DNA from 2 places in the Streptomyces sp. PL-25 genome. Region 2 is predicted to be linked to the other one. Evidence: riboswitches for the same ligand, from Rfam matches in the RefSeq annotation. Region 2 holds a riboswitch; the other holds the start of a gene.

Region 1 (4,697 bases), 5.9 Mb from region 2:
ATGTTCGCCGCCGCCGACTCCTTTGCCGCCGACCCGCGCGACCAGGTGTTCACCCACTTCCGGCGGGAGGAGGACCCGGACATGGTCAGCGGCAAACTGGACGAGGAGCTGGCGCGGATGAGCGGCATCGCCGACCGCCTCACCGCGCGCGGCCTCGTCCTGTTCAACGAGTCGTTCGCCGCCACCGACGAGCGGGAGGGCGCGGAGATCAACCGGCAGATCCTGCGCGCCCTGACCGAGGCGGGGGTGAAGGCGGTGTGCGTCACCCATCTGTACGAGCTGTCCCACGGCCTGTACACACACCGCCCGCACGGCGCCGGCACCGTGTTCCTGCGCGCCGAGCGCACCCCCGACGGCCGCCGCACCCACCGGCTGGTCGAGGGCCCGCCCGAGCCCACCGCCCACGGCGCCGATCTGTACGCGCGCGTCTTCGGCGAGCGGCCGGCGGCTCCGGTGGGCGCGGCACTCCTCGACGAGCGCGGAACGGGACGCCCATGGACTGGCTGCGCACCGCGGTCACGGCCGATCTGATCGGCCTGGCCGCCAACTTCGACAACTGGGGGGTGGGCCTCGCCTACGGCGTCGCCGGGATCAGGTTCCCGCACCGGATCAACGCGCTCGTCAACACGGTCGGCCTGGCCAGCGTTCTGTTGGGCGCGTACGGCGGAGACCTCGTCTCCCGCCGGGTGCCCCCGGCCGCCGCCGGCCTGGTCGCGTGCGGGGTGCTCGTGTCGGTGGCGCTCCTCTACCTGTACCAGATGTACGTACGGCCCCGCCGCGTCCACCGCACCGCACCGCCGGTGTCCGCACCCCCCGGCCCGCGCCAGGGCCTGCTGCTCGGTGTCGGCCTGTCGTTCACCAATGTCGCCAACGGCTTCGGGGCCACGGTCTCGGCGGCGGTCCCGCTGTGGGGCGTCGCCGCGGCCGTCACGTTCTGGGGCTACGCGATGATCTGGCTCGGCAACAGACTGGGGACCGGGGTGGCCGCCAGGGTCGTCGGCGCCTGGTCGCCCGCCGTCGCCGCCGCCGTGCTGATCGGTGTCGGCGTGCACGAGGCGACCGGGACATAGCGCGGCTCCGGGCCCGCGTCGCCCGGCCGTACGGTCACTTCGAGGGCACCGGACGGTACAGGAGCAGGGCGGCGGGCGCCGCCGTCAGGGTCAGTGTGTCGGGGGCGGCGGCCGCCTCGCCGTCGTAGGCGTAGGTCAGGCCGCGCAGACCGGCCAGCCGCAGCCGGGGCACGACGTGCTGTTCGGGAAGGGCGAGCGCGTGCGGTGCGTCGACCGCCTCGGCCAGCAGGGCGACCAGCCGGCCGTGCCGCTGCCCGGCGTCCGCGTCGAGCAGCCGCACGTCGAGCAGGCCGTCCGACAGCCGCTCGCGCGTCGGCAGGGCGTGCAGGGAGTGCTGCCGGTACACGCCGTTTCCCGCGAAGAGCAGCCAGAGGCGGCGTGGCGTGCCGTCCAGGCGCAGCGCGAAGGGCCGGGCGGTGCCGCTCGCGAAGGGCAGCGCCAGCGCGGTGGCGGCCCGCCGTCCGCAGCGGGGGCGGACCAGTTCCCGGAAGCGGACCAGATCGGCGTAGGCGCCCAGGGCGAAGGTGTTCAGGAACACCCGGGGCGGCCGGTGGGCGCCCGGCGTGCCGATCAGGGCCACGTCGACGGCCGCTCCCCGGCCCTCTTCCACGGCGGTGGCCGCCACGGAGACGGAGCGCAGACCGGCCGCGGCGGCGAAGTGGTCGAGCGCGCCGCCGGGGAAGACGGCGAGCGGGAGGCCGTGGCGCAGCGCGGCGCGGGCCGCCGCGTTGACCGAGCCGTCGCCGCCGACCACCCCCAGCGCCCCGCCCGCCTCGGCCGCCGACCGGGCGGCCGCCTCCAGGGCGGCGGGCAGGCCGCCGGGGGAGCGGACGGTGACCGGGCGGGCCCGGGGCAGCAGGCTCCGCAGCTCGGCGAGGGCGCGCTCCGCGCCGGTGGCGGCCGGGTTGGCCACCACCCGCAGTCCGGCCCCGCCGGGCAGCGGCCGTATGCGGGACGGGTCCGCGCGCCCCGTCGGCGCCGGACGGCCCCGCCGCTCCGCGGCCATGGCGCGCTCAGCCCCGTCCGGACGTCACCGGGAACGGAACGGGGGGAGCGGGGGCGGCGCCGACAGGGCGCGGGTGACCCGCGTGCCGTTCCGCGGGCGCCACAGGTTGCCCAGGTAGGGCGCGTACCGGCGCCCGCCCCGGTGGAAGAGGCCCGGCAGATGGCCCGCCAGCGGCGGCTTCATGTCGAGAGCGCGCAGCCGGGAGAACGCCACGAATTCGGCCGTCATGCCCTCCTCACGGGAGGAGGGCGTCTGGCCGGGCGCGCCGTCTGCGGTGAACACCAGGTCCACGGTCCGCCGCCCGGTGTCCGGGTCGACGGCCTCCAGGACGAACGCGACCCGGGCCGGTTCCACCGCGAGGCCGGTCTCCTCGCGGGTCTCGCGGCGGGCGCAGGCCACCATGCTCTCGCCCGCGCGGGGGGTGCCGCCGGGCAGCACCCAGTCGTCCGCGCCCCGGGCGGTGCGGTGGACGAGCAGCACCGACTCGCCCCGGAAGACGACGGCGGAGCAGCGCAGCAGGACATCGTCGGGCATCCTCATGCCGATCTCCTCGCAGATGATGTGCGGGTGTTACCGGTAGAGGCCATCAGCAGGAGGTCCTGCGGTTGTGGCGAGCCCCATCGCCATGGCGATGCCCTCCTATTGTGGCGTACGTCCCCGGTCCGTCCGCAAGTCCTCCGCGCGGTCCGGCGGACCCCGCGCGCGGCCCGGCCGGTCACGCGATGCGCAGCCGGATGCCGACCCAGGTGGTCGCGACGCCGCCCGCCGCCATGGCCAGCGCCCACAGGACGGGGCGGGCGGTCAGGAGACGGGCGAGCATGGCGCCGAGGCAGGACAGGGCGAGGACGGCGAGTGCCACGACGATCCACGGCGGGCCGGGCAGGACCGCGCCCAGCGCGAGCGGCAGCGCGGCCCCGGCGAAGCTGGACACACAGGCGACGAGCGCGGCGCGCCAGGACCGCAGCAGGGCGAGCCGCCCCAGGTGCGTGGCGGCCATCTTCCGGCCGCGGCCGAGGCTGAGCTGCCGGGTGATGTGCGCGAGATGGGCCCGGCGTTCGGCGTAGTCGGCCACCATGACGGTGAAGGCGGCGGTGACCAGCGCGGCGCAGCCGACCCGCACCGCCAGGCTCCAGCTGACCGGGGTGCCGGACCCGGTGAGGGAGGCGGAGGCGAGGGTGAGGGCGTTGAGCAGGCCGTCGGTGATCCCGAGGACGAGGGGGAGCCGGACGGCCCCGGCGGCCTTCGTGAGGGAGACGGTCATCTCTTGCGGGGGGTCCGGTCGAGTGTGTAGGCGCCCGCGACCACCTCGTCGGTGCTGTGCACGACGGCACCGGCGTGCTCGATGGCCCGCTGGATGGCCGTCAGGTCCAGGGCGTCGCCCTCGATGGTGACGTCGGTCCCGATGGTCTCGACGTCGATCTCGGTCACGGAGATGTTGACGGCCTGGACGCCCGGCACGTTCTCGATCTTCTGCGCCAGATGGGTGAGGCTCGGCTCGCTGATGGCCATGTCGACATCGAGGACCAGTCGGCGGATCGGCATGAGCGGTGTCCTTGTCGGAGTGCCTGCGTGTCCTGTCGGTGTGCCTACGCGTCGGACCGGTCGTCCGGGGTGAAGCGGACCAGTTCGCATTCCTCCAGGATGGCCGCCCCTTCGGAGACGATCCCGTCGAGCTCCGGCAGGAACGCCCGTACCTTCTCCGGGGAGTCGGCGAAGACGACCGCCATGGGCAGGTCCTCGCTCAGGGACAGGATGCGCTGGGTGTGGATGCGGGAGTGGGCCCCGTAGCCCTCGACCCCGCGGAAGACGCTGGCCCCGGCGATGCCGGCCTTGTGCGCGCGGTGCACGATCTCGGTGGCCAGGGGCTTGTGGTGCACGGTGTCGTTCTCGCCCACGAAGACGGTGACCTTCAGGCCGGGGCGGGTGTGCCTGCTCATGTGCGGTTGCTCCGTTCGGTTGATGTACTGCTCGGAAGTGCCGGGTGCGGGGGCGTTCTCACCCGGTGTCCTCGGGGGGCGCCGCGGCGGGGACCACGAGCACGGGCAGGGCGGCCCGCTCGGTCACCCGCCGCACCACGTCGCCCAGCGGCCGGGCCCGCAGATGGCTGTCCGCGCCGTGGCGGCCCAGGACGATCAGGTCGCAGCCGTGCTCGGCGGCACTCGCGACGAGGTCGGCGGCGATGTCCGTGCCGGTGCCCCAGTCCAGTCGGAGCTGCCCGGCGAAGGGCGGCAGCGCCTGCCACGCCCGGTCGAAGCGCTCCTGCACCCAGGCGCGCTGGGCGCCGAGGTCGCGGGTGCGCTCACCGCCGGTCTCGGTGTGCTCGGACGGTACGAGCACGGCGCGCACCAGGACGCCGCCCCGGTCGCCGGCCAGCGCCACCGCGGCCGCCAGCGCCGCGCGGGCGGCGGGCGAGGCGTCCCAGCCGACGAGGATCCTGTGGAACGGTGACGCGGTCATCGGCTTCCTCCTTCACCGGGCCGGGCCGCGGGAACGACCGCCGCAGGGCCGGTCATGACAGGGCCGCCACGAGGGCCAGGGCGCCGACCAGGACGATCAGCATGTAGGTCAGATAGGCGTCCAGGCGGCCGCACTGGAGGCGCTTGGCCGCGGCCACCAGCGCG
Region 2 (4,697 bases):
ACCGACGTCCCCTGCGGCCTTCCGCCGGACGGCGGCGCGGACGGCTCCGGCCGGAGCACGGGCCGCGGGCTCGCGCACGGCTCCCCGGAGCCACCGGCGGACCCGAAGCGGTGAGCCGCACCGGTCGCCAGGGCCCGGCGGGCGGCACCGCGCTGCGCTTCGTGCTGCTCATCGGCGTGGTGAGCCTGTTCTCCGACATGGCCCACGAGGGCGCGCGCGGCGTCACCGGACCGTTCCTCGGCTCGCTCGGCGCCGGTGCCCTCGCCGTCTCCGTGATCGCGGGCACCGGCGAACTCCTCGGCTACGCATTGCGGTTCGTGTCCGGCCACGCCGCCGACCGCACCGGACGGTACTGGCCGATCACCGCCGCCGGCTACCTGGTGCAGATGGTCGCGGTGCCGCTGCTCGCCCTGGCCGGGCAGTGGCCGGTGGCCGCCGTGCTGATCGCCGCCGAGCGCGCCGGACGCGCCCTGCGCACCCCCGCCCGGGACGCGATGCTCGCCCACGCCACCGCCGAGCTGGGCCGCGGCCGGGTCTTCGGCGTACGGGAGGCCCTGGACGCGGCCGGTGCGATGACCGGCCCGCTCGTCGTGGCCGGTGTCCTCGCGCTGCACGGCGGCTACCGCACCGGCTTCGCCGTGCTCGCCGTACCGGCCGCGCTCACCCTGCTCGTCCTGGCCGCCGCGTGGCGGCAGTACCCCGACCCGTCCGGCCTGGACACCGGCGGGGACGTCCCCGGAAGGCACGGCACCCCCCGGGCCTTTTGGACCTATCTGGCGGCCATGGGGCTGATCGCCGCCGCCTACGCCGACTACCCGCTCATCGCCTACCACTTCGGCCGGGCGCACGTCGTCTCCGCCCCCTGGATCCCCGTCCTGTACTCCGTCGCCATGGCCACCGAGGCCCTCGCCGCGCTCACGCTCGGCCGCCTGTTCGACCGGTGGGGGCTGCGGACGGTGGTGGGCGCGACCCTGCTGACGGCGTGCTTCCCGCCGCTGGTCTTCCTCGGCGGCCCGGTGGCCGCCGTGTGCGGCGTGGTGCTGTGGGGGCTGGGCACGGCCGCCCAGGAGTCCGTGGTCCGGGCCGCCCTCACCGGCATGACCGCCCCCGGCCGCCGGGCCTCCGCCTTCGGCCTCTTCGACACCGGCTTCGGCCTGTGCTGGTGCGCGGGCAGCCTCGCCCTCGGGGCCCTCTACGACCACTCCGTCACCGGCCTGGTGGTCTTCTCCGTCGCCCTGCAACTGGCCGCGGTCCCGCTGCTGCTCAAGGTGCGCCACATCGCCTGAGCGCCGCGCGGGACCGGGCGGCTCACCGCAGCAGCCGCATCAGCACGTCCTCGGCCCTCCCGTAGGCCTGCGAGCCCACCCGCAGCCGCCACACGGTCCCCGGCGCGCCTTCGCCCGGCGTCACGACCCGGACCGGCCGGGGCGCGGGCGCCGCGTGCGCGGGCACCCCCGCCTCGCGCAGCGCGTCGAGCACCTCGTCGACCCGGCGCGCGGGGATGTCGGCGACTGGCGCCCAGGACACCGCCCGCAGACCGTTGCCCCGGCCCCCGGGCGGCAGCCACGCGGGCGCGAAGAGTCCCGCCGAGACAGTGAGGTGCGCGCTCCCGTGGGAGCTGGAGACGGCGCCGGACATGGCATCCTCCCCGGGTCTTCCCGCACGTCCAGCGTACGTCGCGGGGCTCCGCCCACGGAGCTGCTCCGTCCGGCGTACCCTGGATACCCGCGCGGGTGATCCATGGGGCACACTGTGGAGGCGCCCAGCGCGTCGGTGATGGGGCTCACCGCGAACCGCGGCATCATGCCGCTGACGGTCCCTGGCAGAACAGCCGAGCCGTGCCATGAGGACGGCTCCCGTCGCCAGGAGGCTCCCGTGGAGTTCGATGTGACCGTGGAGATCCCGCAGGGGTCCCGCAACAAGTACGAGATGGACCACGAACTGCACCGCATCCGGCTGGACCGGCTGCTGTTCACCTCCACCAGGTACCCGGCCGACTACGGCTACATCGAGGGCACCCTGGGCCGCGACGGCGACCCGCTGGACGCGCTGGTGCTCACCGGCGAGCCGACCTTCCCCGGCTGCGCCGTCGAATGCCGGGCGGTGGGCATGTTCGTCATGAAGGACGAGCACGGCCCGGACGAGAAGATCCTCTGCGTCCCCGCCCACGACCCGCGCCACGCGCCCCTGCGGGACATCGACGACATCCCCGAGTTCGACCGCCTGGAGATCACCCACTTCTTCGAGGTCTACAAGGACCTGGAACCCGGCAAGTCCGTCGAGGGCTCCCACTGGGAGGGCCGCGAGCAGGCGTACGCGGAGATCGGCGCCGCCCGGGAGCGGGCCGCGGCCACCCCGGGGACGACCGGTGACTGAGCCGCGCGCCCGGCCCGTGGGCACCCTGGTCCTCATGCGGCACGGCCAGAGCACCACCAACGCGGAGGGCCGCTTCACCGGCTGGACCGACGTGCCCCTCACCCCCCGGGGCGAGGACGAGACCGTCCGGGCGGCCCGGTCGATCGCCCGCGAAGGGCTCCTGCCGGACGTCGTCCACACCTCCCTGCTGCGCCGCTCCGTGCACAGCGCCGACCTCGCCCTCGGCACGCTGGACCGGCTGTGGATCCCCGTACGCCGCAGCTGGCGGCTGAACGAGCGCCAGTACGGGGCCCTGACCGGCCGCCTCAAGCACGAGGTCCGGCAGGAGGCGGGCCCCGGCCGCTACCGGCACTGGCGCCGCTCGCTGCACGGCCGCCCCGCCCCGCTGCCCGCCGACGCGCTGGCCCGGCTGCGCGCCGACCCGCGCTACGCGGCCCTGCGCCCCGACGCGGTGCCCTCCGTGGAGAGCCTGGCCGACATGATCACCCGGGTCGTCCCCTACTGGACCGACGTCCTCGTACCCCAACTGCGCACCGGAGCCACCGTGCTGGTCGTCGCGCACGGCAACTCCCTGCGCGCGCTGGCGGCCGTGCTGGACCGCCTCACCGGCGACGAGGCGGAACGGCTCGACATCCCCACCGGCGCACCCCTGCGCCACGACTTCGACGGCGACCTGCGTCCCCTCGTACGCCACGGCACCTACCTGGACCCCGGCAGCGCCGTCCGCGCCGACCTGGTGGCCGCCGAGGGCCACTGACCCCGGCGCCCCGCCCTCGATCCACCACCCCCGCACCCCGGAGGAAGACCCCCATGACTCTGCGCCCCGCCGAGCTGCACGCCGTCGAGATCCTCGACTCCCGCGCCCGCCCCACCCTCGCCGTCACCCTCACCACCGACGACGGCACCCGGACCCGGGCCGGTGTGCCCTCCGGGGCCTCCACCGGCACCCGGGAGGCCGTCGAACTGCGCGACGGGGACGAGGCCCGCTACCGGGGCCAGGGCGTCCTGGCCGCGGTCGGGCACGTCAACGGCGAGATCGCCCGCGCCCTGACCGGCCGCGCCTTCGACTCGGCCGCCGACCTCGACCGGGCACTGGTCGAACTGGACGGCACCGGCACCAAGTCCCGGCTCGGCGCCAACGCCGTCGTCGGGGTCTCCCTCGCCGCCTGGCGCGCCGAGGCCGCCCTCGCCGGGCGGGAGCTGTGGCAGCACCTCGCCCGGGTCGCGGGCACCACCCCGCGGCTGCCGGTGCCGCACTTCAACGTCGTCAACGGCGGCGCCCACGCCGCGAACGCGCTCGACTTCCAGGAGTTCATGCTCGCCCCGCTCGGCGCGCCGAGCCTGCCCGAGGCGGTGCGGGCCGGAGCGGAGATCTACGGACGGCTCAAGGCCCGGCTGTCCGCCGAGGGGCACACCACCGGGCTGGGCGACGAGGGCGGCTTCGCCCCCGCCGTCGACCGTCCCGAGGACGTCCTGCGGCTGCTCACCGAGGCGATCGGCGACGCGGGCCACACCCCCGGCCGGGACGGCGTGGCCCTCGCCCTCGACCCGGCGGCCAGCGAGTTCCGCGACGGCGACGGCTACCGGGTCGCGGGGGAGCACCTGAGCGCGGACCGCCTCATCGACCGCTACGAGGAGATCGTCGACCGCTTCCCGGTCTGGTCGATCGAGGACGGCCTGGCCGAGGACGACTGGGACGGCTGGGTCCGGCTGACCGCGCGCCTGGGCCACGGGACGCAGATCATGGGCGACGACATCTTCGTCACCGACCCCGCCGTCCTCACCGAGGCGATCGGCCGGAAGGTCGCCAACTCCGCGCTCATCAAGGTGAATCAGATCGGCACCGTCACCGAGACCCTGGAGGCGACGCGGATCTGCCGGGAGGCGGGGTACACGCAGATGGTCTCCCACCGCTCGGGCGAGACCGAGGACGCCTTCATCGCCGACCTGGCCGTCGGCACCGGCTGCGGCCAGCTCAAGTCCGGTGCCCCGGCCCGCGGGGAGCGCGTCGCCAAGTACAACCGGCTGATCGAGATCGCCGAGGCCCACCCCGAGCTGCCGTTCGGACTGGCCGGCTGACGCGGCACACCCGCCCCGCCGGGCGCCGGACCCACGGCGCCCGGCGGGGCGTTCGCGCGCGGCGGTCCGGGGTGACCTCCCCGTACGGCCGCGGGCGGCTGTCACCCTGTCGAGTGGATCTCCGCCCGCTCGCCTGACCCGGGCCGCCCGGCATCGTGATGATGCAGGCGTGATTACCGAATCCACACGGTCCGGGCCCCGTCGCAGGGCTCTGACCACCTCAGGTCTCGTCCTGTTCACCG

Evidence for each region. A riboswitch is a leader RNA that binds a small molecule or an ion and turns the genes downstream of it on or off. The one in region 2 is predicted to bind fluoride.
Region 1: linked by a shared signal. The riboswitch ahead of R4Z62_RS02980 (NUDIX hydrolase) and the one ahead of R4Z62_RS29385 (inorganic diphosphatase) in region 2 are both predicted to bind fluoride.

Annotation. Positions count from the first base shown of each region.
Region 1 is NZ_CP136997.1:689,904-694,600, reverse strand. It holds gene R4Z62_RS02995 (MutS-related protein) at 1-531, shown strand, start outside; gene R4Z62_RS02990 (manganese efflux pump MntP) at 495-1,070, shown strand; gene R4Z62_RS02985 (diacylglycerol/lipid kinase family protein) at 1,105-2,076, opposite strand; gene R4Z62_RS02980 (NUDIX hydrolase) at 2,101-2,616, opposite strand; fluoride riboswitch at 2,647-2,710, opposite strand; gene R4Z62_RS02975 (hypothetical protein) at 2,792-3,337, opposite strand; gene R4Z62_RS02970 (DUF211 domain-containing protein) at 3,334-3,618, opposite strand; gene R4Z62_RS02965 (DUF190 domain-containing protein) at 3,663-4,013, opposite strand; gene R4Z62_RS02960 (universal stress protein) at 4,072-4,533, opposite strand; gene R4Z62_RS02955 (proton-conducting transporter transmembrane domain-containing protein) at 4,586-4,697, opposite strand, start outside.
Region 2 is NZ_CP136997.1:6,606,618-6,611,314, forward strand. It holds gene R4Z62_RS29370 (hypothetical protein) at 1-114, shown strand, start outside; gene R4Z62_RS29375 (MFS transporter) at 111-1,286, shown strand; gene R4Z62_RS29380 (hypothetical protein) at 1,309-1,638, opposite strand; fluoride riboswitch at 1,764-1,829, shown strand; gene R4Z62_RS29385 (inorganic diphosphatase) at 1,876-2,376, shown strand; gene R4Z62_RS29390 (2,3-bisphosphoglycerate-dependent phosphoglycerate mutase) at 2,411-3,133, shown strand; gene eno (phosphopyruvate hydratase) at 3,187-4,455, shown strand; gene R4Z62_RS29400 (adenosine deaminase family protein) at 4,628-4,697, shown strand, end outside.